3 regions of the Superficieibacter sp. BNK-5 genome follow, and region 2 is predicted to be linked to each of the others. Evidence: riboswitches for the same ligand, from Rfam matches in the RefSeq annotation. Region 2 holds a riboswitch; each other region holds the start of a gene.
What was found. Region 2 has a riboswitch for thiamine pyrophosphate ahead of thiM (hydroxyethylthiazole kinase). Riboswitches for the same ligand answer to the same signal wherever they lie in the genome.

Region 1 (9,940 bases), 1.4 Mb from region 2:
CGTCATGCTATCCCGACGGCGGAATATCAGAACTTCACCGACATTGAGCCTGCGCTGGCGTACCTGCGTGAAAAAGGCGCGCCGATCGTGATTAAAGCTGACGGTCTTGCGGCAGGGAAAGGCGTTATCGTCGCGATGACGCTTGACGAGGCAGAAGCCGCCGTTCACGACATGCTGGCAGGCAACGCGTTTGGCGACGCCGGCCACCGGATTGTGATCGAAGAGTTCCTTGACGGCGAAGAGGCCAGCTTTATCGTGATGGTTGACGGCGAGCACGTATTGCCGATGGCCACCAGTCAGGATCATAAGCGTGTGGGCGATGGCGACACCGGTCCAAACACCGGCGGTATGGGTGCCTATTCCCCTGCACCGGTGGTGACCAGCGACGTTCACCAGCGCACCATGGAACGGATCATCTGGCCAACGGTGAAAGGTATGGCAGCCGAAGGCAATACCTACACCGGCTTCCTCTACGCCGGGCTGATGATCGACAAGCAGGGCAACCCGAAAGTTATCGAATTTAACTGTCGCTTTGGCGATCCGGAAACCCAGCCCATCATGCTGCGTATGGAGTCCGATCTGGTTGATCTGTGTCTCGCCGCCTGCGAAGGCAAGCTGGACGAGAAAACCTCAGAATGGGACAAACGCGCAGCGCTGGGCGTGGTGATCGCGGCGGGTGGCTATCCGGGTGATTATCGCACCGGCGATGTGATCCACGGTCTGCCGCTGGAAGAAGTGGCCGGCGGCAAAGTTTTCCATGCCGGAACGAAGCTTGCGGATAACGATCAGGTTCTGGCCAACGGTGGGCGCGTGCTGTGCGTCACGGCGCTGGGCCATACCGTCGCCGAAGCCCAGAAACAAGCGTACAAGCTGATGGCGGATATTCACTGGGACGGCAGTTTTAGCCGTCAGGATATTGGCTATCGGGCGATTGCTCGCGAGCAGAAGCCATAATCCTTCCTCAACATCCCCTCTCCCGTCCGGCGGGGGGATGCGCTTTAACGCTCAGACCGGGCCTTTCAGGGCTTCGCGTCATCAGAAGTTTTCTTCTTCAGGCTGCCACGTACAGAAATCTTCGTTCGCCACCAGCAGTAGCTGAGAGCCTTCCGGCGCTTCCAGCCACGCCACGCTCACGTCAACGGATGAATGGCTCTGGCGGCGCTCAATATGGCGTAGCGCCCGCGCATCAAAGTCTGGCTTAATCGTCTCGCCTGCGCAGGTGGTAATGGTGTGGTTCTGATGCCAGCGTCCCTGATATAGCGCAACGCGTCCCTGACGCAGCGCATCGCTGGTCTGGCGAATTTGCTGAGCGCGGTAGCGATAGAGCTCAATGCGGTCGCTGGAGAGCTGTTGTTTCTCACCGTTCACTTCATGCTGCATAAAGCTGAGTTCACCGCGATCGTCAAAGCGGACCCGAATATGTTCGGCAGGCTTAGCGTAGAGATTGAGTTCGATCAGGGCGAGATTATCATCCTGCCAGCGGTATTCACTGGTGGATGTCGTGCCGCTATGCCACGGGCTGAATACGGAAAGGAGATGCACCTCTCCGTTGATATCTTTGCGCCATATCCGCACCGCACCCCGGTCGTCAGCGTAGCCGCTGGCGGTGAACGGAGGCAGGGACGAATGATGACCGCAGGCCGACAGCAACAGCACGCCTGCCAGCGTCAATACCCGACGCCAGGCAGACAAAAGGGGCGAGAACGCCCCTTCGTTAAAACTGTTCGCTGTCACGCAATATTACTTAACTGCGTCTTTCAGAGCTTTACCAGAGACAAACGCCGGCACGTTAGCTGCGGCAATTTTGATCTCGTTACCGGTCTGCGGGTTGCGGCCAGTACGCTCAGCGCGGTGGTTTACCTTAAAGGTACCGAAACCAACCAGTTGTACAGCATCACCTTCTTTCAGAGACTCAGTAATAGCAGCCAGGGTGGATTCCAGAGCAGATTTTGCCTGTGCCTTAGACAGATCAGCCTTGTCCGCAATTACATCAATCAGTTGAGTCTTGTTCATAAGTTATCCTTACAATGTGTTTATCGCTTGCTAAGCATCGAGTGCGATGGAAATGCCTGAAAAGCACTCTCCTGCATACACGCACCGATAGCCACTTTTTTTCGCCCTCCAAATGTAGACCAGACGGGGGGCTAATGGGAAGCCTCCAGGCATGACAAATCAGGCGTTAAATCACGTTTTATTGTCTCATTGCTGCAAATTTATACCGATATTGCTCTCACCCGCCTCTCGCAGGTCCGCGCGCAGCCCTTTTATCAGCTCAATGTCGCGCTCTTCGCAGTCGGCCAGAAGACGGAAAATCTCCCACTGAATGTCCCATTCCTGTTCCACTGCCGGGTTCAGTCTTAACTCTTCATCGGTCATTTCCCGACCCGCCTGTGTCATTTCGAGCATCGCAACGGTGGTGATTGAGGCCTTGCTGACCTCAATGGCATGTTCCAGCGTTTCACCGCTCAGACGGGAATGAATGAGTTCACTTAATGCGACGCAGGCATCAATCGCTGGATAGACGCCGTAAACATCATAGTCGTCTGCTACCGGGATCGCCTCTTCCAGCTTCTCCAGTTGGCTGTCGAAATTCACCTTCGCATCTTTTACCGTCAGCGTTTCCCAGATGAGGTCGACAATACGGCGGTAAAGCTGCGGGTCGGCAAACTCGGTTTGCTGGCAGAACATGGCGTAGTTAGGGTACATACGCTCGCACAGACAGGCCATAAACGTGGTGTGCTGCCAGCTTTCAAGCTTCTCCAGCCGCAGATGGATCGGGTTTTGTAGCATGATGAGATCTCAAATTCGGAAATTAGCCGCAGTTTACCTGAATCAGCCGTTAATTTCCTGCCATCGCACAAAGGCGGTGCGCCGTGACGCGACGGCATCTGCCCAACGGGTCGGCTCCGGCAGGCGGTAGCCCTTCATACAGCGCTGTACCCACGCCAGGGCGGTATCTGCGCTTACCCGGTGGCCGGTGGCTACAAACAGCGGATTACAGCGTGCCTTACTGCGCCACACCCAGGCGAGCTGCTCGCCTTTATCCATCAGCGGGGCCAGCGCACCAGGCTCGTCGGAGAGCGGCTCGAATTTGCCGCACAGCCGTTTTTTCGCCACGCCAATCGTCGGCACATCCACCAGCAGGCCAAAGTGGCTGGCAACGCCCAGACGGCGCGGATGCGAGATGCCGTGACCGTCGACAAACAGCAGATCGGGCTTCTGCGACAGCATTTCCCACGCCGCCATCAGCGCGGGATACTCGCGAAATGAGAGAAAACCGGGAATGTACGGCATGGTGGTAGGGATGCGCGCGATCTGGTGCTCGACCAGTTCCAGCGAGGGATATTTCAACAACACCATCGCTGCCCGCGTTACTTCGCCGCCCTGCTCGAATCCCACATCCGCCCCGGCGATCAGCTGAGGCGGATCTCTGTCCAGGCGATCCTCGCGGATCACCGACGAGGCCAGTTCAAATTGTTGAGCGCGTAGCGACGCAAGATCCATAACGACTCCTTACAAATGGTAAGGCGCAGAGAGACGATGAACCGCCTCGACAAATACGCCTGCATGTTCCGGTGGGACATCCTGATGGATGCCGTGACCAAGATTGAAGACGTGGCCTTCACCCTGGCCGAAACCTGCAAGTATAGTCGCCACTTCCTCTTCGATGCGTTCAGGCGCGGCATAAAGCATTGACGGGTCCATATTACCCTGTAGCGCAACTTTATCGCCCACCCGTCGACGCGCGTCGGCGATATCAGTGGTCCAGTCAAGGCCCAGCGCGTCGCAGCCAGTCTCCGCGATAGCTTCCAGCCACTGACCGCCACCCTTGGTGAATAACGTCACCGGCACGCGACGACCGTCGTTTTCACGCAGCAGGCCATCAACGATTTTATGCATGTAGTAGAGCGAGAATTGCTGATAATCGCGCCCGGTTAGCACGCCGCCCCAGGTATCAAAAATCATCATCGACTGCGCGCCCGCGCGAATTTGTGCGTTCAGGTACAGCGTGACGCTTTTCGCCAGCTTATCCAGCAGCGTATGCAGCGTTTGCGGCTCGGCATACATCATCTTTTTGATGACGGTAAAGGCTTTGCTGCTGCCGCCTTCCACCATATAGGTCGCCAGCGTCCACGGGCTGCCGGAGAAGCCAATTAACGGGACTTCGCCTTTCAGCTCGCGGCGAATGGTGCGCACGGCGTTCATCACATAGCCCAGTTCCAGTTCCGGATCGGGCACCGGCAGTTTATCGACGTCCGCTTTGCAGGTAATCGGGGAGGTAAAACGCGGACCTTCTCCGGCTTCAAAGTAGAGTCCCAGCCCCATCGCATCAGGAATGGTCAGGATATCCGAAAAGAGGATCGCCGCGTCCAGGGCATAGCGGCGCAGCGGCTGCAACGTGACTTCACAGGCCAGCTCGGCGTTTTTACACAGCGACATAAAATCGCCTGCCTGGGCGCGCGTCGCTTTGTATTCCGGCAAGTAACGCCCGGCCTGTCTCATCATCCAGACGGGGGTGACATCCACAGGCTGACGCTGTAGCGCGCGCAGGTAACGATCGTTCTTCAGTTCGGTCATCATGATTTCCTTTTACGTTATGTCCGACAGTATATAGGAAATTACGCGTCCTCTGCCCGACACAATGCCACCGTATCTTCGATCAGGCGTCGTGCCACGGTGCCGGCTTCCGGTAACAGCGGCAGGTTATCATAACGATACCAGCCTGCATCCAGCAGCTCTTTCGGGTCGATGACAATCTCGCCGCTGTCGTACTCTGCCATAAACGCGGTCATCAGCGACTGGGGGAACGGCCACGGTTGGGAGGTGACATAGCGCAGATTTTTCACCGTAATGCCGCTCTCTTCCATTACCTCACGGGCCACGGTCTGCTCAAGGGTCTCGCCGACTTCAGTGAAGCCTGCCAGCACGGTATACACACCGTTACGATGGCGGGTATGTTGTGCCAACAAGATCGAGTCGCCGCGGCGGATGGCGACGATAATGCACGGCGCAATTTGCGGGTAGTAACGCTCGCGACAGTGGCTGCAGAGCATCGCCCATTCAGTCTTGCTCGGATGCATAGTATGGCCGCAGTAACCGCAGAATTTATGCGAGCGATAGAATTCGGCAAGCTGAACGCCACGCCCGGCAAGCTGGAATAATCCGGCATCCTGGGTAATGACCTGGCGCACCGATCCCATCTCCCGGTGACGCTGTTGCTGCACTAACCAGACGGGTTCGCCTTCCCATTCGCCGATGTGGAGTGCGCGCTGCCCCACAAGATCAAAATTTACCGCCTCGCCATGTGGTAATTCCCCAGCGGGCAGCCATAATTTTTGTTCATGGCTGACTATCCACCAGCCGCGATCGGACTTCTCAATAATACGGACCATAATCACTTGCACAACCTTAGTTTCACTGGCATGTTGATAACAATATTTTTACATTTTTAGTGAACAATTTTTCTAATCTACATTTTACGGGGTCATTTATGCTAAACCACCTGGAAAGACTGACAGAGCGCGTTGGAGGAAGTAATGAGCTTGTCGATCGCTGGCTACAGGTGCGCAAGCAGCTGCTGGTGGCTTACTACAATCTTGTTGGCCTCAAGCCGGGTAAAGAATCAGTCACCCAGCTTGACGAAAAAGCCCTTGATAACTTTTGCCATAGCCTGGTTGAGTACCTTTCTGCCGGTCATTTCAGTATTTATGAACGCATTACCAGCGAAATGGAAGGGGCAAGTCCACTTATCGCCGCGACTAAACTTTATCCGCTGCTGGAAGCCAATACTCAGGATATTATGGCTTATTACGATTCCAGCCTGGAAAATGCCATCGACCATGATAATTATCTCGAATTCCAGCAGGCGCTTTCCGGTATCGGCGAGTCGCTGGCCGCACGCTTTACGCTGGAAGACAATTTGATTCAGCTTGCTTTTGAAAACAATCTCAAAGATAGCGCCAATGACGAAGCTAACGTTGCGCGCCCGGCTTGAGTTCTTAACGATTAGCGCGTAATTTATTCACATTGCCCCTCTGCGGAGGGGTTACATCTTGTCGGAGTGCCATGTGTGAAAGCACAGGCTGAGACCGTTAATTCGGGATCCGCGGAACCTGATCAGGCTAATACCTGCGAAGGGAACAAGAGTAATTCTGCTTTTGACCTGCCGTTACGGGCACGTCCATCCATTACTCCATCCGTCGTCTGACAAGCCACGTCCTTACTTTTGGAATGAGCTATGTCTGAACCTAAAATGACCCGCCGCGAACAACGCGAGCACGCACAACGTTTTATCGACACGCTGGAAGGCACCGCTTTCCCCAACTCAAAACGTATCTACATTACCGGCTCACGGCCGGGTATCCGCATTCCGATGCGTGAGATCCAACTGAGTCCGACGCTTATCGGTGGCAGTAAAGAGAATCCGCAGTTTGAAGATAACGAAGCGGTGCCGGTGTATGACACGTCCGGTCCGTATGGCGATCCTGCGGTCAAAATCAACGTCCAGCAGGGTCTGGCGAAGCTTCGTCAACCGTGGATTGACGCGCGCAACGACAGCGAAGCGTTGCCTGAGCGCAGTTCAGCGTATACCAAAGAACGTCTGGCGGATGATGGCCTGGACGACCTGCGATTTACCGGCCTGCTGACGCCGAAGCGGGCGAAAAGCGGTAAACGCGTGACGCAGTTGCACTATGCGCGTAATGGCATCGTGACGCCGGAGATGGAATTTATCGCCATCCGGGAAAACATGGGCCGCGAGCGTATCCGTAGTGAAGTGCTGCGCCAGCAGCATCCGGGCCAGGGTTTTGGCGCACGTCTGCCGGAAAATATTACCCCGGAGTTTGTGCGCGATGAAGTCGCCGCCGGGCGCGCCATTATTCCCGCCAATATTAACCATCCTGAATCCGAACCGATGATCATCGGCCGCAACTTCCTGGTCAAAGTAAACGCCAATATCGGCAACTCGGCGGTCACCTCATCCATCGAAGAAGAGGTAGAAAAGCTGGTATGGTCTACCCGCTGGGGGGCGGACACGGTGATGGATCTCTCCACCGGACGCTACATTCACGAAACCCGCGAGTGGATCCTGCGCAATAGCCCGGTGCCCATCGGCACGGTGCCGATCTATCAGGCGCTGGAGAAAGTGAATGGGATCGCTGAAGATCTGACCTGGGAAGCCTTCCGCGATACGCTGCTGGAACAGGCGGAACAGGGCGTGGACTACTTTACCATCCACGCGGGCGTGCTGCTGCGCTACGTGCCGATGACCGCCAGACGTCTGACGGGGATCGTCTCGCGCGGCGGCTCGATTATGGCGAAATGGTGCCTCTCCCATCACAAAGAAAACTTCCTCTACGAACGCTTCCGTGAGATCTGCGAAATCTGCGCCGCCTACGACGTCTCGCTCTCCCTCGGTGACGGCCTGCGTCCCGGCTCGATTCAGGATGCCAACGACGAAGCCCAGTTTGCCGAACTGCATACGCTGGGTGAATTAACCAAAATCGCCTGGGAATATGACGTACAGGTGATGATCGAAGGCCCCGGCCACGTGCCGATGCAAATGATCCGCCGCAACATGACCGAAGAACTGGAGCACTGCCACGAAGCGCCGTTCTATACGCTGGGGCCGTTGACTACCGATATCGCGCCGGGCTACGACCACTTCACTTCAGGCATCGGTGCGGCAATGATCGGCTGGTTTGGTTGCGCGATGCTCTGCTACGTCACGCCGAAAGAGCACCTCGGCCTGCCGAATAAAGAAGACGTCAAACAGGGGCTGATTACCTACAAAATCGCCGCTCACGCCGCCGACCTGGCGAAGGGCCATCCGGGCGCGCAAATTCGCGATAACGCCATGTCGAAAGCGCGCTTCGAATTCCGCTGGGAAGATCAGTTTAACCTGGCCCTAGACCCGTTCACCGCCCGCGCGTATCACGATGAAACCCTGCCGCAGGAATCCGGCAAAGTGGCGCACTTCTGCTCCATGTGCGGGCCGAAATTTTGCTCGATGAAAATCAGCCAGGAAGTGCGCGATTTCGCGGCGAAGCAGGAAGTGGAGTCCGGGATGGCGGACATGTCCAATAGCTTTCGGGCTAAAGGCGGCGAGATCTACCTGCGCCAGGAGGAAGTATGAGTTATCAACCTGATTTCCCCCCGGTCCCCTTCCGTCTGGGGCTGTATCCGGTCGTCGATAGCGTGGCGTGGATCGCCCGCCTGCTGGACGCCGGGGTACGCACGCTACAACTGCGTATTAAAGATAAACAGGATGAAGAGGTCGAAGCTGATGTCGTGGCGGCTATTGAACTGGGACGTCGCTACGATGCACGGCTGTTTATCAACGATTACTGGCGGCTGGCGATTAAACACAGCGCTTACGGCGTACATCTGGGTCAGGAGGATTTAGAAACCACCGACCTGAAAGCCATTCAGACTGCCGGGTTACGTCTTGGCGTCTCCACCCACGATAATATGGAAATCGATATCGCGCTGGCGGCACGGCCCTCCTATATCGCTCTCGGCCATGTTTTCCCCACTCAAACCAAACAGATGCCGTCTGCGCCGCAGGGGCTGGACCAGCTTGCCCGCCATGTTCAGCGGCTTGCGGATTATCCGACCGTCGCCATTGGTGGCATCAGCCTTGAACGCGCTCCGGACGTGCTGGCAACGGGCGTGGGCAGTATTGCTGTCGTGAGCGCCATTACCCAGGCGGTGGACTGGCGGGCGGCGACGGCGCAGTTACTTAAACTGGCGGGGGCAGGCGATGAATGATCGTGATTTTATGCGCTACAGTCGGCAAATTTTGCTGGAGGATATCGCCATCGGGGGCCAGCAAAAATTGCTCGACAGTCGGGTACTGATCGTCGGCCTTGGCGGCTTAGGCGCGCCTGCCGCGCTTTATCTGGCGGGTGCAGGCATCGGCACACTGGTACTGGCGGACGATGACGAGGTTCATCTGAGTAACCTGCAACGCCAGATCGCCTTTACTACTGACGATATCGCCCGTCCGAAAGCGCAGGTGACCCAACAGCGCCTGTCGCGGCTTAATCCGGATATCGAACTGGTTGCTCTCGAACAACGGCTCACCGGTGACGCGCTCAACCACGCGGTAGCGCAGGCCGATGTGGTGCTCGACTGTACGGATAATATGGCAACCCGTCAGGCCATCAACGCGGCCTGCGTTAAAAATAACACGCCGCTCATTACCGCCAGCGCCGTCGGCTTTGGTGGTCAACTGATGGTGCTGACGCCGCCGTGGCCCCACGGCTGCTATCGCTGTCTATGGCCGGATGAGCAGGAACCTGAACGTAACTGCCGCACGGCGGGCGTGGTAGGTCCGGTGGTGGGCGTGATGGGGTCGCTACAGGCGCTGGAAGCCATTAAGTTACTCAGCGGCATCAATAGCCGACATGGCGAACTGCGGCTCTTTGATGCCAGGGCGAACAGTTGGCGCAGCCTGACCCTGCGCCGCGCCAGCGGCTGCCCGGTATGCGGAGGTCGTCATGCAGATCCTGTTTAACGACGAACCGATGCAGTGCGCGGACGATCTTACCATCGCCGCCCTGCTCGAGGAGCTTCATCAGCGTAAACCGGGCGCGGCGCTGGCGCTCAATCAACAGATCCTGCCGCGTGAGCAGTGGGAGCAACAGATCGTGCAGGAAGGCGACCAGATCCTGCTTTTTCAGGTTATCGCCGGAGGCTGACATGTTACATATTGCTGATAAGACGTTCGATTCCCATCTTTTTACCGGAACCGGTAAATTCGCCTCCTCACAGTTGATGACGGAGGCCATTCGCGCCTCGGGTAGCCAACTGGTGACGCTGGCGATGAAGCGCGTTGATTTACGCCAGCAGAACGATGCAATCCTGACACCCTTGCTGGAAGCGGGTATCACACTGCTGCCCAATACCTCCGGCGCGAAGACGGCGGAAGAAGCGATAT
Region 2 (9,940 bases):
TGAATGCCGGGTGGCTGCGGGAAAAACTGCCGACGCTGAACGCGCGTCGTCCGGTTACGGTGGTCGGCGCAGCGGTAATTGACGTGATCGCCGACGCTTACGCCCTGCCCTGGCGCGGCTGTGATATCGAACTGAAACAGCAAAGCGTCAACATCGGCGGCTGTGCGCTAAATATTGCCGTGGCGCTGAAACGTCTTGGCGTTGCGGCCAACAACGCGCTGCCGCTCGGCCAGGGCGTCTGGGCGGAGATTGTGCGCAACAATCTGGCGAAGGAAGGACTGACGAGCCTGATCGACAATGCCAGCGGCGATAACGGCTGGTGTCTGGCGCTGGTCGAGCCGGACGGCGAACGCACCTTTATGTCGTTCAGCGGCGTGGAAAACGCGTGGAACGCCGGGTGGCTGGAAAAACTTCACGTTGAACCCGGCAGCCTGGTGTCGCTTTCCGGCTACCAGCTGGCCTCCTCCTGCGGTGAGCTGCTGGTAAGCTGGCTGGAGGGATTGCAGGAGGTAACACCGTTTATCGACTTTGGTCCGCGCATTGCCGATATTCCCGCCCCGCTGATGGCGCGGATCATGGCCTGCAAGCCGTTGGTCTCGGTGAATCGTCAGGAGGCGGAAATCGCGGCAGACGCCTTTAACTTCCGCCGCGAGACGGCGGCGTTTGGCGCAGCCTGGCTGGAGAAATTTAACGCGCCGCTGATTGTGCGTCACGATAAAGAAGGGGCCTGGTATTTCAGTCACGAAGGTCAGGGAAACGTCGCCGCGTTTCCGACAGTGGTCGTCGATACCATCGGCGCGGGCGACAGCCATGCGGGCGGAACGCTGGCCGGACTGGCCTGCGGCTGGTCGCTGGCGGATGCCGTCATGCTCGGCAACGCGGTGGCGGCGTGGGTCGTCGGACACCGGGGCGGCGACTGCGCGCCCACGCGTGAGGAATTACTCCTCGCAGACAAAAACGTATAGATCGCTGCGGCAGTAGCTGATGCTGTACTCAATGGGCCGTTGTTGTTGATCGAGCGCCACTTGCTTTATCACCAGCACCGGCACTTTGCTTTCCATCTGGATGTGCGACTGAAATTCCGCGTCCGGCATCCGGGCACTGACCCGCGAGCGGGTGCGCTGCGGGAAAATGTGCTGGCTGCGAAAGTAGTCATACAGCGACACGCCGATGGCATCAACATCGTGGATCAGTTGTGCGGGCACCCAGGATTCTTCGATAGAGACCGCCTCTTCATCAACATAGCGAATACGCTTCAGCAAAAAAACGTCGCTTTGCGCGGCAATCGCCAGTTGTTGCGCGACCTCTTCCGGACATTTGACGATCCGCTTGTTCACCCACAGCGTATCCGGCTTCTTACCGCGCAACACCACCTGCTGAGAGAAGCCCCGCGCCTCTTTCAGTGAATACTCAAAGATATTATTGATTTGCGTCCCGTAGCCACGGGCGCGTGTTACCACGCCCTCTTCTTCCAGCGTCTGCATCGCTTTGCGCACGGTAATCCGCGACACCCCAGTGAGCTGACTGAGATCCCGTTCGCCGGGCAAAATATTACCGTGTTCAAGCACGCCGCTGCGTACCGCGTTTTTGACTGTTTCAGCGAACTTCAGGTACAGCGGGGTATGATCTGCGGCGGCGATGCGCTCATTAAGCTGGGCAATAAGCCGGGTATGCGCTTGTTCCATTTATCTTTTCCAGGCTTCGGGTCTGGTGAAAGTATACTCCTTTTACCACCACGCGTGAAAATGATGTACCGGACCAATACCCTTCCCCACCTCCAGCGAGTCGGCCTGCGCCAGGGCGGCGGAGAGCCATTCCTTAGCGTACTTCACCGTATCCGCCCAGTTGCTGTGACGCGGGCGCAGCGCGGCCAGCGCCGCCGAGAGCGTGCACCCTGTTCCGTGGGTGTTTTTGGTCACGATGCGTGGCGCATTGAAGCGCTGCTCGCCGTCGCGGGTAAACAGCCAGTCCGGACTGTCGGCATCGTCCAGATGACCGCCCTTCATCAGCACCGCGCCGCAGCCCGTAGCCAGCAACGCACGCCCCTGCTCCAGCATTTCACGTTCATTGCGGGCGTGGGGTGCATCAAGCAGCGCGGCGGCTTCCGGCAGGTTCGGGGTAATAATAGAGACGTGGGGCAGTAAGCGCCTGCGCAGGGTGTCAACAGCGGCGGTAGACAATAGCGGATCGCCGCTTTTCGCCAGCATCACCGTGTCCAGCACCACGCTCTGCACCTGATAACGTTGCAGACGCTCAGCCACCGCCTCAACGATATCCGTCTCGGCCAGCATGCCGATTTTGGTGGTATCAATGCGGACATCGCTGAAAACCGAATCAAGCTGTGCGGCAACAAACTCCGGCTCAATACGATAAACCGACTGCACGCCGCAGGTATTTTGCGCGACCAGCGCGGTGATCACCGAGCAACCATATGCGCCAAGGGCGGAGAAGGTTTTCAGATCTGCCTGAATGCCTGCGCCGCCGCTCGGATCGGTGCCGGCGATGGTGAGTGCGTTAATCCGTTTCATGCCTGCACCTCCGCGTCCAGCGTCCACAGGGCGTCGAGAAAGGCAGGGATAAAGCTGCCGGGTCCGGCGCTTTGCTGTGCGGCGGTCATCCCGGCCTGCTTAATGAGAGCGCAGGCAGAAGCCACGTTTTCCAGCCTGTCGCCGGGCAAAGCGCAACTGGCGGCCACCACGGCTGAAAGTGCGCAGCCGGTGCCCACCACGCGCGTCATGAGCGCATCGCCTCCGGCGATGGCCAGCGTGCGGCTGCCGTCGGTGACATAATCCACTTCCCCGGTGACCGCCACAATGGTCGAGGCCTCTCTGGCAAGCGTGTGCGCGGCAGGCAACGCGGCGGCGGCAGTGTCGGTGGTGTCCACGCCGCGTCCGCCTGCGCTCATGCCCGCCAGCGCGAGGATCTCCGAGGCATTACCGCGTATTGCGGCAGGCCGCAGCGCTAAAAGTTCCTGGCAAAAGCGGCTACGTAATGTGAGTCCGCCCACGGCAACCGGGTCGAGCGTCCAGGGTTTTTGCGCCGCACTGGCGCTGAGGACCGCCAGTCGCATCGCCTGCGCACGCTCTTCGGTCAGCGTGCCGACGTTAATTAACAGCGCGTCAGCGATGGCCGCAAACTGCGCGGCTTCCTGCGCGTCAATGACCATCGCTGGCGATGCACCGAGCGCCAGCAGGACATTAGCGGTAAAAGTTTGAACAACGTCATTGGTCATACAATGAACCAGCGGAGAACGGGTTCGAAAGTGGTGTAACGCGTGGGCGGTAGCCGTGCGGCTGTGCAGGTCAGGTTGCATAATTATGCTCCTGCCAGACGGTGAAGAAGGGACTTCTTTACAGGAGTCAGACTTCCCTACGCTGGCATTATCCAGATCAGGTGGTACGGGTATTTCTCAGCCTTCACCAGGAAGGGCACCCCGAGTCATGAAAATTCAAAACGTGCGATTAATGATGGTCACTAATCCCAGACCGGGATAGTAATGCCAGCGGAAAGGCTTGTAAACGGCAAATGCGGTGCGCCTGCTCTCTTTTGTGTCCGGCTACATGAGACGCTGGCAGCCGCTGCCAGCGTCCGGGATTTACTGATATTTAAGGCGATTGGACTGCTGAACATAATCTTCAATCGCAATAGCGGCTCCGAGTCTTTCATACAGCATAAGAATACTTATCATCACTTCACCGCCATACGATAATAAATCATCCGGCGCGGTATGGTTTTCTTCATCCGCTAAAAATTGCAGTTGCTCAATAATGTCATGGTATTCTCCGTAAACGCCAATGGATACATTATTTGCAGGAATATATTCCTGACAATAACGCAACGCATCCGCTGCCTTTTCCGGAATTGAACGCCGGTGTATAAAGATAACCATTAGCTCGCGGAGCTTAACCATCATCAAAATATTATTCATATCTCCTCCTCCCAATACTAACCTCAGTAATAGTTATTGGGTGATAATTACGATTTAAAATGTAAAAAATGGGTTGCAATAAAATTCTCATATCTTAAATCGGAACTCAATGTTAATAATATGTTTCATTGATTAATATCAATATCGCAACCTTGTTATATATTTAAATAATAATTAACATCTAAATCATTCATGCCACGCCTGCATTTATTATTATTACTTTGCCTGCGGGAAGCACGGATACGCCAGAATGATTAAAAAACAAGCGGATTGGGCGGGCGGTTTCTCTGGCGATGATGCAGAAGTCGGACAAACGGTACTATTCATATCGCGAATAACAGGTATTCTACACGAGGCGCTCAAGCCCTGTTACTTTCGATTTCGTGGAACGATCCTTCTATGCAAAAACTATTTCGCGTGCCGCTGCTGTTGGCGCTGTTGTCCTGTCTGATGATGCCGTGTTTCTCCTGGGCCGATGAGGCGACGGGTCAAAACGACGTTGAGCAGCCGCAGCCGGTGAAAGTTAACGCCAGTACGGCGCTGCCCGCGCTGCAAAAACGGCTGGATTCGCTTAAGCAGCGGGTGGCAACGGCAAAAGCGGATAAGCAGTTCACCGCGCTGAATGACGATGCGCAAAAACTGGCCGCAGATGCAGAGAAACTGGCCGTCGCGCTGGCGCCTCAACTGGCGCAGATCCAGGGACAGTTAGACGTGTTAGGTCCGGCACCCGCTCCCGGCACGCTGACTGAAACGCAGCAGGTAATTAGCCAGCGTAATAAACTGAATAACAACAAAACGCAGCTCACCACTCAGATTGAGCAAACCAAAGCGATTGGTGTGGGCGCGCAAAATCTTTCGACGCAAATTTCCGGGATGCGGCGCGATGCGCTGAAAACGCAGATAGCCCTCAACACCGGCAGTATTCTTGGCGCAAAATTCTGGACGCCGCTCACCAGCCCGAGTGAAAAGGACGCTGCGCGGTTCGATGAGTTCGGTGCGCAGGTGGATAGCGCATGGAGTCAGGCATGGGATGATGAATGGCGCATCGGCAGCGGCTTTTTACTGCTGCTGGCGCTGGCGATTGGTCTGGCTGGCCGCCGCGTGCTGGACAGGCCGATTAACTGGATCCTGCCGCGCTGGCTGCCACAGGGGCGTTTTCGCCGCAGTTTCCTCGCCTTATTTACGACCTTAAGTACCACGCTGACCCTTGGGATCAGCATGCAGTTGCTGTGTTATATCTTCACCCGCCTGCCGGATACCACGCAGCCGGTGAATGAGTTTGCCGAGCTGATGATTGGCCTTACCTATTTTTCGGCAGTGATCGCCGGACTGGGGATCGCGCTGCTGTCAAATCGTCACCCCTCCTGGCGTCTGCCGGGCATTGCCGATCCGCTTGCCAAAACGCTGGCCTCGTTCCCCGTTCTGCTGGCAACCTTTATCTTCATTTTTGGCATTGTCGAACAGCTCAACGGTCTGATCGGTGCCAGCATTGATGCTACGCTGTTTGGCAATGGTCTGTCGGCGCTGCTGGTGGCGATTAACTGCCTCGTAGCCCCGATACGGGTTAACCGGATGCGGCGGACGATGCGTGCCGAAGGAGAACAAACCGAAGCGCGCTCCACCCTGGCGGGGCTGATTCACCTGCTGATAAGCCTTACCGCCTTTGTGATCCTGCTGGCGCTGCTGATCGGCTATATTCCGCTGGCGCGTTTTGTCACCTTCGAACTGCTGTGGATTGGTCTGGTGGTCAGCTCGCTGTATCTGCTGATTCATTTTGTGGTGGATCTGTGCGAAAGCGTGTTTTCCCCCTCAACGCACAGCGGCAAAATCCTTAAAAGCACGCTTAGCCTGAACGATCGCCATCTCTCTCTGGCCTCCACCCTGTTCTCGGCCCTCGGCAAAAGCAGCCTGTTGCTGATGGCTGCCGTCGCCCTGCTCAACGGCACGTTTGGCACGACCACACCGCTGGAGCTGCTGACTAAAATTGCCGATATCTGGGGCGGCAAAGGGCTTGAGGGGATGAATATTATCCCGGCCCATGCGGTTAACGCCGTGCTGTGCCTGGTGATTGGCTGGTACGTGCTGCGCTCATCGCGCCGCTGGCTGGATAATGATTTCCTGCCTAAAACCATGATGGACCGTGGTATGCGCGCGTCGCTGGTGACGCTGTTTACCAACGTAGGTTACGTGCTGATTATTATGCTGACGCTCTCGATGCTCGGCATTGAGTGGAATAAGCTGGCGTGGATTGTCAGCGCCCTGTCGGTGGGGATCGGTTTTGGTCTCCAGGAAATTGTGAAGAACTTTATTTCCGGGCTGATCCTGTTAACGGAGCGCCCGGTTAAAGTGGGCGATCTGGTCAGTATCAGCGGGGTGGAAGGCGATATCCGGCGGATAAACGTGCGCGCCACGGAAATCCAGCTCGGCGATAAGTCCACGGTGATTGTGCCGAACTCCCAGCTCATCTCCCAGAACGTGCGTAACGCCACGATGGGGAACGCGCAGGGCGTCGCCACCATCACCCTCACCTTCCCGCTGGATATCGATCCGGAGAAGGTGCGTAATTTACTGCTGGAAGCCTACAACTTGCATGAGTCAGTGCTGGAGACGCCGTCGCCATCGGTGAGCTTTAAAGAACTGGGGCCGACCGGGATCGTATTAAGCGTCACTGGTTACGTGAATAGCCCGCGTATGGTGAGCGCCACCCGCAGTGACCTGCTGTACGAGATTTTGAAAATGCTGCGTAATGAGGGGATTACCCTGAGCCAGACGCAGACCATGATCCTGGAACAGCCCGCGCCGCGGCCTGCGACGGAAGAGTAATGGCATGAGGGTGTATCATTTTGCCACGCAGGTGAAGCACTGAGGATAGCGGCAATAAAACCGGGTGGATACGGTTCACCCGGTTTTATGCTGATTTAATCATATCTCACATGAATTAATGCCGTCGCCTTCAGCCCACCGGGTTTCACTTTGTTTCGATCATAAACATAATAGCTGGCGGTCAACGGAATAGTGACCTGCGCATTGCTGATGGCACCCGCCTTATTAATACTCCACAAATTATCCGCACTGGCAGAGTTACCTTCTACCGCAGAAATATTGACGATTTTATTATTATGCTCCAGCACAAAACCCACCCCATTATTTGCATCCCCTTTTAATATTGAACTGCTTCCGCTGGCTAAATCGCTGCTGGAAAGATAAACCGCCATTTTTCGCGAGGTTTGTTTACTGGCGCCAAACAGGTTGTCGCATTGCAGTTCAATATTCCCTGTCGTGCTTCTGGCCGTGGCTTTCCCCGAGGCGGGAAGTTCTGAGAGCGCGATACCCGGCAGCGTCATGGTTAAATCCTTTGCCTTACAGGTCGTTTTCTTCGGGTTATAGTGGATGGTAAGGTTTTCTATGTAGGTATCGCCTTTAAGCGTTTTGGTTATGTAGTCAACGCAACCCGACCAACCGATGCCTTTACAAGCCGCCAATGCCAGGTTGATTAAAATATTCGAGTTACCCCCGGTATTCGCCGCCATTACGCCGGGTACGGTGACAAATGCCGCGCCAGTGCCCGACGGATCGTAAGAATCATGGGCAATTTTAACGGTATAATTAACGGCCTTTTCGGTCATCTGCGTTGTCCCCACTTTCTCAGACGCCTGGGGTACCGTGACGGTGATTTTCAGGATTTCTCCGTTGCCGAATGGACCAATTTGTTTGCTGGTCGCCAGCGACATATAGGAAATAACGTCATTATCTGAGCTGCACTTTATGCCGGAAAAGGTGGCCGGCACACTCTGCGTCTCCTGCCCGGTGACCGGGAACATTTCATTCAGGGTGATGGTACCGGTATGATCCAACGCGGCACTGGTTAGCTGACAGCTGCCCCAGGAATAGCCCATGCAGCACCACAGCCCGAGTGCCAGAATAATTTTTCTTTTCATTAGGTTATCCTCAACTCCTACTGGCAGATATACACGTGGCTTTCATCAATCTTATTGTCGAAAGTGATGGCGCATTTATTTTGCTGTGGTTGTCCTGTCGCCACGTAAATGACCGGCGGCACGTCATTGGTGCGAATAAAAAGCTGGCTTCCCTGACCCACGACGCCGATGTTGTGACCATGTTCATCTTCCACCTCGTAACCAAAAGCCAGCGGTGAACCATCCCTGCGCAGCGCTCTGATAAACCACGGCTTGCGTCGGTCGGTGGCAAATTGCACCTGCATGACCGCCCCACGGTAAGGGGCCACCACTTTGCGGTTGCCGCGTAATTCCGTCTCACTTTCGCTCTGCGAGGTATCAAGCATTAAAGGGTTTTCCCGATACGGCGTCAGGTTGTCATAAACCACCGTGCCTTTTTTATCGGTCGTGCGGTATTTTTGCCCGTTGACCCACGCCCCTTCCAGACCCGGAGCCTGCATTACCGCAAAGGTCTCCGAGAGTTGGTTAGCCAGATTCACGCCGCCAGACCAGGCCACTACGCCGCCCGAGAGACTGGCCCCGCTTTGCGTGTATTCGGACGACTGACTGTAACTACCGTTGAGCGTCGCGAAAGGTGTATTCCACGTCAGGTTAGTCCCGGCGGTGGTTTCACTGCGTTGCCGCTGATGGCTGACGTTGACGCCATAATTAAACTGATCGCGCTGTCCCAGCATTCCGGTCAGCCCGGTATTGTTCGAGGCAAAACCCTTATCATCAAACAGCGTCGAGTTTGATAAATTCACATGGCGACGTGGTGTGATAACACCGTCTCCCCAGTCGAACGGAACCGAGAAAAAGAGGTTAAACCGTTTATCTTCGCGGTGATTGTCGTCATAGGTCTGACTCGCCGAAACGGTATAGCCGACCTGCCGCCAGCGGTTAGAATAGCTCAACTGGTAATCCTTACTGCTGCCGCTACGTCCCCAGTAGTCGCGCCACAGGCTGCTGAGGGCCAGCGATCCCCAGCCCTCCGGCAATGACTGGCTCACGTTGGCGGAAAAGCTGTTTTTACGCCCGAAGTCGTTCTGGTAGTAATCGCCAATATCATAAATATCGTTCTCATCCCGCTTGTATTCACGTTTATTATTCGCCCAGACATGATCGTTAAAGGTGCGATAATTCCGTGACGAGTAGCGATACGCCGCCAGGCCAAAACGGGTGGCGGTTTGCGTCAGATATTTGTTATAGGCAATCTGATAACTTTGACCGTCAAAAACATCGCCATTATCCTGCTTACTATGGGATCGCGTAGCATCGACAGAAATAGCCCCAAGGCGGGTATTCCAGCCGGTGCCCAGGGTAAACGCGTAATAATCATCAGACAGCATCGTGCCGCCATAAAGCGTCAGCACGTTATTCACACCATACTGGTAGCTGAGCTGAGCGAAATCAGCCTGGTTACTGGCACCTTCAATCGCACTGCGACCAGCGACTACATCATATTTTGCTACACCGGGTTGCAGCATATTTGGCACCGCCGCAAACGGCACCAGATAACGGGTGACTGATCCATCGGCTTCCTTAACGGTAACATCCAGATCCGCGCCGCCGCCCGCCAGTTGCAGATCGGCGATGGAAAAAGGTCCCGGCGGCACTTCTTTCTGATAAACGATAAAATTATTCTGCTCAATGGTTACAAGCGCGTTACTGCGGGCTATCCCCTGCACCAGCGGGGTAAAATTTTGCTTTGACTCAGGCAACATTTGCATATCGCGATAGATCCGTACCCCGCGAAAACGTACCGCGTCAAACATATCCGCAGACGTATACATCTCCCCGGCGCGTAGCGTCGCCAGCATGGAGCCGATGCCACGCTCCAGATAAAGCGTGTTGCTTTTCCATTCTCCGCGACTGTCGTCGGTTTTGTTATAACTGGCGTCAGAATGAAGCTGCCAGCCCAGCAGATTTACGCCGCTGCTAAAACGGGCATAGGTACTTTTATTATTGCCCGCATGTTTATAATCACTGAAATACTGGCTGAGGTAGTACGACGTATAAAAGGCGTTAATCCCGCGATCCCAGTTTTCAGGTGATA
Region 3 (9,940 bases), 2.2 Mb from region 2:
ACGCTTTGCCAGCAGCAGACTGATCAGGATCCCGGCGATGGCGTTAACGGTATAAAATAGCCCAACCCAGAACGGTTCTGCCCCGACTTCACGGCTCAAAAACAGGCTCAGCGTGGGTGCCTGTAACGCTCCCGCGATGCCCATCATAAACGCTACGATCATAAATGCGGCATACACACCATTAAGCCGCCGTGCCATCGTCATTACCCAGAGCATGAGATATCCCTTACGCGCACAAGCAAAAATGAAAACGAAAAAAGCCAGCAGAAATAATCTGCTGGCGGGTGATATTACACCAATACTCAGTCACACATGATGTCTGCAAGTCAGCGATGCGTTCATCGTTCAGGCAATGTCGCCTCCTGAGGATGAGCAGAATCAGAGACAGGATTTGTAACGTCCCACTGCATCAGTTCTTCAAGCAACTTCAGTCGCTGCCGTGCGCTCTGACGGGCCAGCCAGGACACTCCCTGTGTTGCAATAAAATAGCGCAGGTAAAACTGACGGGTGAATGATCTCTGCATATTCCACCTCCTTGCTTCATCGCTGATGATTATTGGCTTAATATAGGGATAAATAAATTGCTGGGTTTTCATCAGGAGTTCCCCTTTTATGTCTTCTGGCCGTCTGCAACAACAATTCATCCGCCTGTGGCAATGCTGTGACGGGAAGTCGCAGGAGACCACGCTCAACGAGCTGGCGGAATTGCTGAACTGCTCTCGTCGTCATATGCGCACGCTGTTAAATACCATGCAGGCGCGCGGCTGGCTGACATGGGAGGCGGAAGCCGGGCGTGGTAAGCGCTCACGCCTGACGTTTCTCTACACCGGGCTGGCACTCCAGCAGCAGCGCGCGGAGGATTTGCTGGAACAGGATCGGATCGATCAGCTGGTGCAACTGGTGGGCGATAAAGCCACGGTGCGTCAGATGCTGGTCTCCCATTTAGGCCGCAGCTTTCGCCAGGGACGACATATTTTGCGTGTGCTGTATTACCGCCCGATGAAAAGCCTGCTGCCCGGTACCGCCCTGCGCCGCTCGGAAATCCATATGGCGAGGCAGATCTTTAATGCCCTGACCCGGGTAAATGAGGAAAATGGGGAACTGGAAGCCGATATTGCCCACCACTGGCAGCGCATTACGCCGCTGCACTGGCGCTTTTTTGTGCGCCCCGGGATCCATTTTCACCACGGCCGCGAGCTGGACATGGAGGATATTATTACCTCCCTGCAACGGATTAATCCTCTGCCCCTCTTTTCGCACATCGTCAACATCCATTCACCTACCGCCTGGACGTTAGATATACACCTCACTCAGCCCGATGACTGGCTGCCCTGGCTTCTGGGGCATACTTCCGCAATGATCCTGCCGCGGGAATGGGAAACGATGAGCAATTTCTCTAGCCTGCCTGTCGGTACCGGCCCGTATGCTGTCGGGCGTAACAACCAGAATCAGCTTAAGATCCACGCCTTCGACGACTATTTTGGTTTTCGAGCCCTCATTGATGAAGTTAACGTCTGGGTGCTACCGGAAATCGGCGAGGAGCCAAATGGCGGGCTGACGCTCCAGGGCACCACGCAGAGTGAAAAAGCGGTAGAAAGCCGTCTTGAGGAAGGGTGTTATTACCTGCTCTTTGATGCCCGCAGCCCGCGCGGCAGCAATCCGGCCGTGCGCCAGTGGCTGAGCTACCTTTTTCAGCCAGCAAATATGTTGTATCACGCGGGAGAACATTACCAGAGCACCTGGTTTCCGGCCTATGGTTTGCTGCCGCGCTGGCATCACTCGCAGAGCCGCGCCTGTGAAAAACCCGCCGGCCTGGAAACCGTCACCCTGACGTATTATCAGGATCACGTTGAACACCGGATGATGGGCGGCATTATGAAGGCCCTGCTGGCGGAGCATCAGGTAAAGCTGGAAATTCAGGAGCTGGAATATGAAGAGTGGCATCGCGGCGAGGCGGTCAGCGACGTCTGGTTAAACAGCGCTAACTTCACCCTCCCCCTCGATTTCTCCTTGTTTGCCTATCTCTATGACGTGCCGCTGATCCGCCACTGCATTCCGATTGACTGGGAGGAAGACGCCAGCCGCTGGCGGGCGGGCGAGTTAAATCCGGCCACCTGGAGCCAGCAGCTCCAGGTGAATCAAAATATTGTGCCGCTGATTCATCACTGGCTGGTACTACAAGGACAGCGCAGTATGCGCGGTCTGCGGATGAACACTCTCGGCTGGTTTGACTTTAAATCCGCCTGGTTTGCGCCGCCGGAGCCATAATGCTTTCAGAAAACTGACAAAATTATTACACTGTTAACGTGCTCAACGGGGTGCTGATGAAAGCTGAGAAAATACCCGTCGAACCTGATCCGGATAATGCCGGCGAAGGGATTTGAGGCTACCGCTCAAAATCCTTTGCCACCCATCTACTGAGGTGCAAAGTGTTAAAAAAATATCTGCCGCTGCTGGCGCTGGTCGCCGCGCCTGTCTTCGCCAAACCGGTACTCACCGTCTACACCTACGACTCGTTCTCCGCCGACTGGGGACCGGGGCCAGTGGTCAAAAAAGCCTTTGAAGCCGACTGCGGCTGCGAGCTGAAATTCGTGGCGCTGGAAGACGGCGTGTCGCTGCTCAACCGCCTGCGTATGGAGGGTAAAAACAGCAAAGCCGACGTGGTGCTGGGGCTGGACAACAACCTGCTGGAAGCCGCCACGCAAACTAAGCTGTTTGCGAAAAGCGACGTGCCGGCCAGTGCGGTTAAGGTGCCGGGCGGCTGGGACAACGATACCTTCGTGCCGTTCGACTACGGCTACTTCGCGTTTGTCTATGACAAAAACAAGCTGAAAAATCCGCCGAAAAGCCTGAAGGAGCTGGTGGAAAGCGACCAGAAATGGAAAGTGATTTATGAAGATCCACGCACCAGCACACCAGGTCTGGGCCTGCTGCTGTGGATGCAAAAAGTCTACGGTGATAAAACGCCGGAAGCCTGGCAGAAGCTGGCGGCAAAAACCGTTACCGTCACTAAAGGGTGGAGCGAAGCCTACGGGCTGTTCCTAAAAGGCGAAAGCGATCTGGTACTGAGCTACACCACCTCTCCGGCCTACCATATTATTGAAGAGAAAAAATCGCAGTACGCGGCCGCGGATTTTGCCGAAGGACACTATCTTCAGGTTGAAGTGGCGGCCCGCACGGCGGCCAGCAAGCAACCGGAACTGGCGAAGAAATTCCTTACCTTCATGGTTTCCCCGGCGTTCCAGAATGCCATTCCAACCGGCAACTGGATGTATCCGGTAACTGACGTGACGCTGCCGGCAGGTTTTGCCGATCTGGCAAAACCGAAAACCACGCTGCAGTTTTCCTCGCATGATGTCGCACAGCAACGCGCGCAGTGGATTAGCGAATGGCAACGCGCCGTCAGCCGTTAATTCCCGGCTGGCTGATACCAGGCCTCGCCGCCGCCACGCTCATGGTGGCGGTGGCGCTGGCCGCATTTCTGGCGCTATGGACCAGCGCGCCGCAGGCGGCATGGCGTACTCTGCTTGAGGACAGCTATCTATGGCATGTGGTGCGATTCTCCTTCTGGCAGGCGTTTTTGTCGGCGCTGCTGTCGGTAGGTCCGGCCATTTTTCTTGCCCGTTCCCTCTACCGCCGCCGCTTTCCCGGCAGGTTGATGCTGCTGCGCTTGTGCGCGATGACATTGATCCTGCCAGTACTGGTGGGCGTATTCGGCATTCTGAGCGTCTATGGACGTCAGGGGTGGCTGGCGTCGCTGGCGCAGCTCTGCGGCCTGGAATGGACCTTTTCCCCGTATGGTCTGCAGGGTATCCTGCTGGCGCATATCTTTTTTAATCTGCCGATGGCGACGCGCCTGCTGCTTCAGGTGCTGGAGCAGATCCCCGGTGAACAGCGGCAGCTGGCGGCGCAGCTGGGGATGCGCGGCTATGACTTCTTCCGCTTTGTGGAATGGCCGTGGCTGCGTCGGCAGATCCCGCCCGTCGCCGCGCTGATTTTTATGCTCTGCTTCGCCAGCTTCGCCACGGTACTGTCGCTCGGCGGCGGTCCGCAGGCGACAACGATTGAACTGGCAATCTACCAGGCGCTTAATTTTGATTACGATCCCGGCCGCGCGGCGATGCTGGCGCTAATCCAGATGATCTGCTGTCTCGGTCTGGTGCTCTTAAGCCAGCGCCTGAGCAAAGCGATTGCGGTGGGCAATACCCAGCTTAAGGGTTGGCGCGATCCGTACGACCGCCGCGTCAGCCGGATCGCCGATATACTGCTGATCGGCTGTGCTTTGCTGCTTCTGCTGCCGCCGCTGCTGGCGGTCATCATTGAAGGCATTAACCGCGATCTCCCCGAGGTTCTGCAACAGCCCGCCATGTGGCAGGCGCTGTGGACCTCGCTGCGTATCGCCCTCGCGGCAGGCACGCTGTGCATCGTGCTGACCATGATGCTGCTGTGGAGCAGCCGCGAACTTCGCGCCCGGGCACGTCCGCTGGCGGGTCAGGCGATGGAGCTTTCCGGTATGTTAATTCTCGCCATGCCGGGTATTGTGCTGGCGACGGGATTCTTTTTACTGCTCAATAACAGCGTGGGACTGCCGCAATCGGCGGATGGCATCGTAATTTTTACCAATGCGCTGATGGCGATCCCCTATGCGCTGAAGGTGCTGGAAAATCCGATGCGCGATCTCACCGCCCGCTATACGATGCTATGTCAGTCGCTGGGCATGGAAGGTTTTACCCGCCTGAAAGTGCTGGAACTGCGCGCGCTGAAGCGTCCGCTGGCGCAGGCGCTGGCGTTTGCCTGCGTGCTGTCGATTGGCGATTTTGGCGTCGTTGCCCTGTTCGGCAACGATGATTTCCGCACGCTGCCCTTTTATCTTTATCAGCAGATCGGATCTTATCGCAGCCAGGAGGGGGCGGTGACCGCTCTGCTGCTACTGCTGCTTTGTTTTGCGCTTTTTACCGTTATCGAAAAACTTCCGGGACGCCATGCTGAAACTTACTGATGTGATCTGGCTTTATCAGCATCTGCCGATGCGCTTTACCGTCTCCATTAAGCAAGGGGAACAGGTGGCAGTGCTGGGTCCCAGCGGCGCGGGGAAAAGTACGCTGCTCAATCTGATCGCCGGTTTTCTCAACCCGCAAAGCGGCACGATCCTGATTGAAAATAAGATCCATACCCACACGCCGCCCGCACGCCGCCCGGTGTCGATGCTGTTTCAGGAAAATAACCTTTTCAGCCACCTCACCGTGCGGCAGAACATCGGACTGGGGCTGCATCCGGGTCTGAAACTGAACGACGCGCAGCGGCAGAAACTGCAACTGATTGCCAGTCAAATGGGCATTGAATCGCTGCTGGACCGCCTGCCATCTGAACTCTCCGGCGGCCAGCGCCAGCGGGCCGCACTGGCGCGCTGCCTGGTGCGTGAGCAGCCGATATTGCTGCTGGATGAGCCGTTTTCTGCCCTCGATCCGGCGCTGCGTCAGGAGATGCTCAGCCTGGTCAACGATGTCTGTCGCCGCCAACACCTGACGCTATTGATGGTCTCACACAGCGTAGAGGATGCTGCGCGTATTGCCTCGCGCTCACTGGTGATCGCCGACGGCAGAATAGCGTGGGATGGCGCAACCGCTGAACTACTGAGCGGTCGCGCCAGCGCCTCGTCACTATTGGGGATTGCCGGACACCACTCTGACTAAAATATCAGCGTAGATCGGCATGGATGGATGACGGATCGCCGCTACCAGTGCCACGGCGGCGATACCGCTGACCAGCGGTGCCAGCCAGATCAGCCGCGCGCGCGGAAGGAGTTGCGAAAGGCGATCGCGGCCACTTTTCCCGCTGCGCCATAAGCGCCAGCACAGCCAGGCGGCAATCCATAGCAGTAGCGCCGCCGTCAGCAGCAGCCATTTAAACCCGCTGCTCTGCGCATCGGCAGGAATATCAATCGCCGCGCCGGCGAGAATACCTGGCAGGAAGTAAACCGGCGGCCAGAACAGGCAGCCAATAATATTCGGCACCACAAATTTAGTAATCGGCAGATCGAGCATTCCGGCGACCATCGGCACCAGGGGGCGCGTCGGCCCGACAAAGCGGCCGACCAAAATGGTAAACATGCTGTGCTGATGCAGCGCGTGCTCGGTTTTATCCAGCAGGGACTTATTCTTCTTCATAAACGACCAGCGGTGCAGCGGCTTTTTAAAGCGCCAGCCCAGCCAGAACGAAATCCAGTCGCCCAGCAAGCAACCGACAATCCCCGCCAGCCACGCCTGCCAGAAGTTAACCTCACCGCTGCCAATCAGCGCGCCCAAACCGGCCATCATCACCGTACCCGGCAGGATCAGTCCCACCAGCGCCAGCGATTCGAGAAAGGCGACCAGCGCGATAGCGATCAATGAATAACTGGCTGATTGAGTGACAAAATGTTCCAGCAATGCTTGCATAATGTGTCCGTCGGGGTTTTTGAAGCAGGGATTCTGCGCAGCGACGCCTGTGTCGTCAAGACATCAATTGTCTGAAGTGATTAACGGTTATGACAAGTACCCGGACACATCATTCACTTTTTATTCACAACCTGAGCGAAATTCGCTGGGGCTGGCCCCGGTACATTTTTTAAAAACGCGGGAAAAGTAGAGCTGATCCTCAAAGCCAATATTGCGCCCGACGCTGGCGATCGGCATCCGGGTGGTACTGAGAAGAAATTTGGCCTGGCTGATACGCTGATCCTCACGCCAGCTCAGCACGCTGACGCCAAGCTGCTGACGGAAAAGATGCGAGAGGCGGGAAGGCGAAAGGCAGACGTGCTGCGCGACGCTGGCGATATCAAAATGGCTGTCGGAGAGATGATCGCTGATGTACTGGCACGCTTCACGCACCCGGTGATCCAGCGGCGGGTGCAGAGACTCATTCACCGCTTCCAGACGCCGCAACAGCAATTGCTCCAGCAGATTAATCGCCAGCAACTCTGAATAGCGCCCGGCTCCCTGGCCGGCATCAATAATTTGCGCGAATAACTCGCGAAATATCGGTTCATGCGACGCGTCAGGACGGTGAAAACCGGTCTGAGCGAAGATGGTCGGCCACGCCAGCCACTCCTGCCAGTAGGCGCGGGGACGGAAATAAACCCACTGATGATACCACTCCTTCGCCTCCGGGTGACGACCGTAGTGGTGGATTTCGCCCGGCGGGAACAGCAGCATATCCCCCGGACGGCAGACAAAGCGCTGGCCGTGATTATCAATCACCCCTTCCCCACGCACGGTCAGATTGAGGATATATCCTTTCATTCCCAGTGGCCGGTCGATAAAAAAATCCAGATAACCGCCCGCCTCAATTGGCGTTAAACCTGCCACCAGATGAGCATTGAATGAATAGCCTGGCAATAAAGGATCGTTCTGCGTTTCAGCCATTACCACTACACTCCCGATAAAGTTTTAGAAACCAATTGTCCATATTACAATTTAAGGCGGTTAATGCAGGGCAACGTTAACAAAAATATCGAATTCAGCGCACCAACCCGCTCCGGAGAAGCACTTCCCCCGCTAACAGGCTACATAGCAGTTCCAAAGTAGTAACAAGAGTGTCTATAAAGAAGGTTGAAAAGTCCACATTGAATATTTGCACACCGTCACACTTTGCAACGCCATAGCGATTTTGTCCATAAGATTAGCGGTTCCGGCCTGACGCTTTTTTTCGCCAGTCTCTACTGTTTCACCATCACTGTTTTTCTGGATGGAGTTATACGATGGCGATTGCAATTGGCCTCGATTTTGGTAGTGATTCTGTACGCGCGCTGGCGGTAGATTGCGCCACCGGTAAAGAGATCGCCACCAGCGTGGAATGGTATCCGCGCTGGCAGGAGGGGCGTTATTGCGACGCCCCGAATAACCAGTTCCGTCATCATCCGCGCGATTATATTGAGTCGATGGAAGCCGCGGTCAAAAGCGTGCTGGCGGAGCTGAGCGATGCGCAGCGCCATGATGTCGTCGGCATTGGCGTCGATAGCACCGGTTCCACCCCTGCCCCCATTGATGCCGAGGGTCATGTACTGGCGCTCAGAGAGGAGTTCGCCGATAACCCGAACGCCATGTTCGTACTGTGGAAAGATCACACCTCGGTGGAAGAAGCCGAAGAGATTACCCGCCTGTGCCATACGTCGGGCAAAGAGGATTACTCACGTTATATCGGCGGTATTTACTCAAGTGAATGGTTCTGGGCCAAAATTCTGCACGTTACCCGTCAGGACAGCGCCGTCGCACAGGCGGCGGCGTCATGGATCGAATTATGCGACTGGGTGCCCGCTCTGCTCTCCGGCACGACGCGCCCTGCCGATATCCGCCGCGGCCGCTGCAGTGCCGGGCATAAATCACTGTGGCATGAAGGCTGGGGCGGACTGCCGCCTGCCAGCTTCTTTGATGAACTGGATCCGCTGCTCAACCGCCACCTGGCGTATCCAATGTTCAGCGAAACGTACACTGCCGATCTGCCGGTCGGCAACCTGAGTGCCGAATGGGCGCAGCGTCTGGGCCTGCCGCAAAGCGTGGTCATTTCCGGCGGCGCATTTGATTGCCATATGGGCGCAGTCGGCGCGGGCGCACAGCCTAACGCACTGGTGAAAGTGATCGGCACCTCCACCTGCGACATTCTGATTGCCGACAAAGACAGCGTCGGTGAGCGCGCCGTAAAAGGTATCTGCGGCCAGGTCGACGGCAGCGTGGTACCTGATTTTATCGGCATGGAAGCCGGGCAATCGGCGTTCGGCGATATTTATGCATGGTTCGGGCGCATCCTCGGCTGGCCGCTGGAACAGCTCGCCGCGCAGCATCCTGAACTGAAAGAGCAGATCAAAGCCAGCCAGAAGCAACTACTTCCGGCGCTCACCGAAGCGTGGGCGAAAAATCCCTCGCTCGATCACCTGCCGGTGGTGCTCGACTGGTTTAACGGCCGCCGCACGCCCAATGCCAATCAGCGTCTGAAAGGGGTGATCACCGATCTCAATCTGGCGACCGACGCGCCCGCGCTGTTCGGCGGTCTGATTGCCGCCACCGCCTTCGGCGCGCGCGCCATTATGGAGTGCTTTACCGAACAAGGCATTGCGGTCAATAACGTAATGGCCCTTGGCGGTATCGCGCGTAAAAATCCGGTGATTATGCAGGCCTGCTGCGACGTTCTGAACCGGCCGCTGCAAATTGTCGCCTCGGATCAGTGCTGCGCGCTGGGCGCGGCGATCTTCGCCGCCGTCGCGGCAGGCGTGCATACCACTATCCCCGCCGCGCAGGCCAGTATGGCCAGCGCCGTAGAGATCACCCTGCAACCGCGCCCTCAGCAGGCGCAGCGTTTTGAACAGCTCTATCGCCGCTATCAACAGTGGGCGGTCAGCGCCGAACAGCAATACCTTCCTGATGCCGCGCCGGTACAAAAGACGGCGGCTAACCAGACATCTCTGACCTGTTAAGGACACGACAATGACGATTTTTAATAACTATGAAGTATGGTTTGTAATTGGTAGCCAGCATCTTTACGGCCCGGAAACGCTGCGTCAGGTAACGCAGCACGCGGAACACGTAGTCAATGCGCTGAACAGCGAAGGCAAACTGCCGTGCAAGCTGGTGTTAAAACCGCTGGGCACCTCGCCGGATGAGATCACCGCCATTTGCCGCGATGCCAACTACGATGATAAATGCGCGGGGCTGATGGTCTGGCTGCACACCTTCTCGCCAGCCAAAATGTGGATCAACGGGCTGACGATCCTCAACAAACCGCTGCTGCAATTCCATACCCAGTTCAATGCCGCCCTGCCGTGGGACAGCATTGATATGGACTTTATGAACCTCAACCAGACCGCGCACGGCGGCCGCGAGTTCGGCTTCATCGGCGCGCGGATGCGTCTGCAACACAGTGTCGTGACCGGCCACTGGCAGGATCAAGACGCCCACCAGCGTATCGG

Region 1: linked by a shared signal. The riboswitch ahead of thiC (phosphomethylpyrimidine synthase ThiC) and the one ahead of thiM (hydroxyethylthiazole kinase) in region 2 are both predicted to bind thiamine pyrophosphate.
Region 3: linked by a shared signal. The riboswitch ahead of thiB (thiamine ABC transporter substrate binding subunit) and the one ahead of thiM (hydroxyethylthiazole kinase) in region 2 are both predicted to bind thiamine pyrophosphate.

What each region holds. Positions count from the first base shown of each region.
Region 1 covers NZ_CP179893.1:972,714-982,653, forward strand. Annotated here, with positions in the region: gene purD (phosphoribosylamine--glycine ligase) at 1-954, shown strand, start outside; gene ACMGGS_RS04715 (DUF1481 domain-containing protein) at 1,036-1,734, opposite strand; gene hupA (nucleoid-associated protein HU-alpha) at 1,741-2,013, opposite strand; gene ACMGGS_RS04725 (YjaG family protein) at 2,200-2,790, opposite strand; gene nfi (deoxyribonuclease V) at 2,833-3,504, opposite strand; gene hemE (uroporphyrinogen decarboxylase) at 3,514-4,578, opposite strand; gene nudC (NAD(+) diphosphatase) at 4,620-5,393, opposite strand; gene rsd (sigma D regulator) at 5,492-5,995, shown strand; TPP riboswitch at 6,048-6,157, shown strand; gene thiC (phosphomethylpyrimidine synthase ThiC) at 6,239-8,134, shown strand; gene thiE (thiamine phosphate synthase) at 8,131-8,769, shown strand; gene ACMGGS_RS04760 (HesA/MoeB/ThiF family protein) at 8,762-9,517, shown strand; gene thiS (sulfur carrier protein ThiS) at 9,501-9,701, shown strand; gene thiG (thiazole synthase) at 9,703-9,940, shown strand, end outside.
Region 2 covers NZ_CP179893.1:4,421,306-4,431,245, forward strand. Annotated here, with positions in the region: gene ACMGGS_RS21220 (ADP-ribosylglycohydrolase family protein) at 1-3, shown strand, start outside; gene ACMGGS_RS21225 (PfkB family carbohydrate kinase) at 1-965, shown strand, start outside; gene ACMGGS_RS21230 (GntR family transcriptional regulator) at 939-1,685, opposite strand; gene thiD (bifunctional hydroxymethylpyrimidine kinase/phosphomethylpyrimidine kinase) at 1,728-2,528, opposite strand; gene thiM (hydroxyethylthiazole kinase) at 2,525-3,313, opposite strand; TPP riboswitch at 3,350-3,446, opposite strand; gene ACMGGS_RS21245 (hypothetical protein) at 3,596-3,928, opposite strand; gene ACMGGS_RS21250 (DUF3772 domain-containing protein) at 4,328-6,751, shown strand; gene ACMGGS_RS21255 (fimbrial protein) at 6,847-7,866, opposite strand; gene ACMGGS_RS21260 (fimbrial biogenesis outer membrane usher protein) at 7,884-9,940, opposite strand, start outside.
Region 3 covers NZ_CP179893.1:2,258,667-2,268,606, reverse strand. Annotated here, with positions in the region: gene ACMGGS_RS10885 (sugar efflux transporter) at 1-216, opposite strand, end outside; gene sgrT (glucose uptake inhibitor SgrT) at 339-524, opposite strand; gene sgrR (HTH-type transcriptional regulator SgrR) at 613-2,268, shown strand; TPP riboswitch at 2,305-2,397, shown strand; gene thiB (thiamine ABC transporter substrate binding subunit) at 2,430-3,413, shown strand; gene thiP (thiamine/thiamine pyrophosphate ABC transporter permease ThiP) at 3,389-4,999, shown strand; gene thiQ (thiamine ABC transporter ATP-binding protein ThiQ) at 4,983-5,693, shown strand; gene ACMGGS_RS10855 (DedA family protein) at 5,661-6,437, opposite strand; gene araC (arabinose operon transcriptional regulator AraC) at 6,558-7,403, opposite strand; gene araB (ribulokinase) at 7,739-9,448, shown strand; gene araA (L-arabinose isomerase) at 9,459-9,940, shown strand, end outside.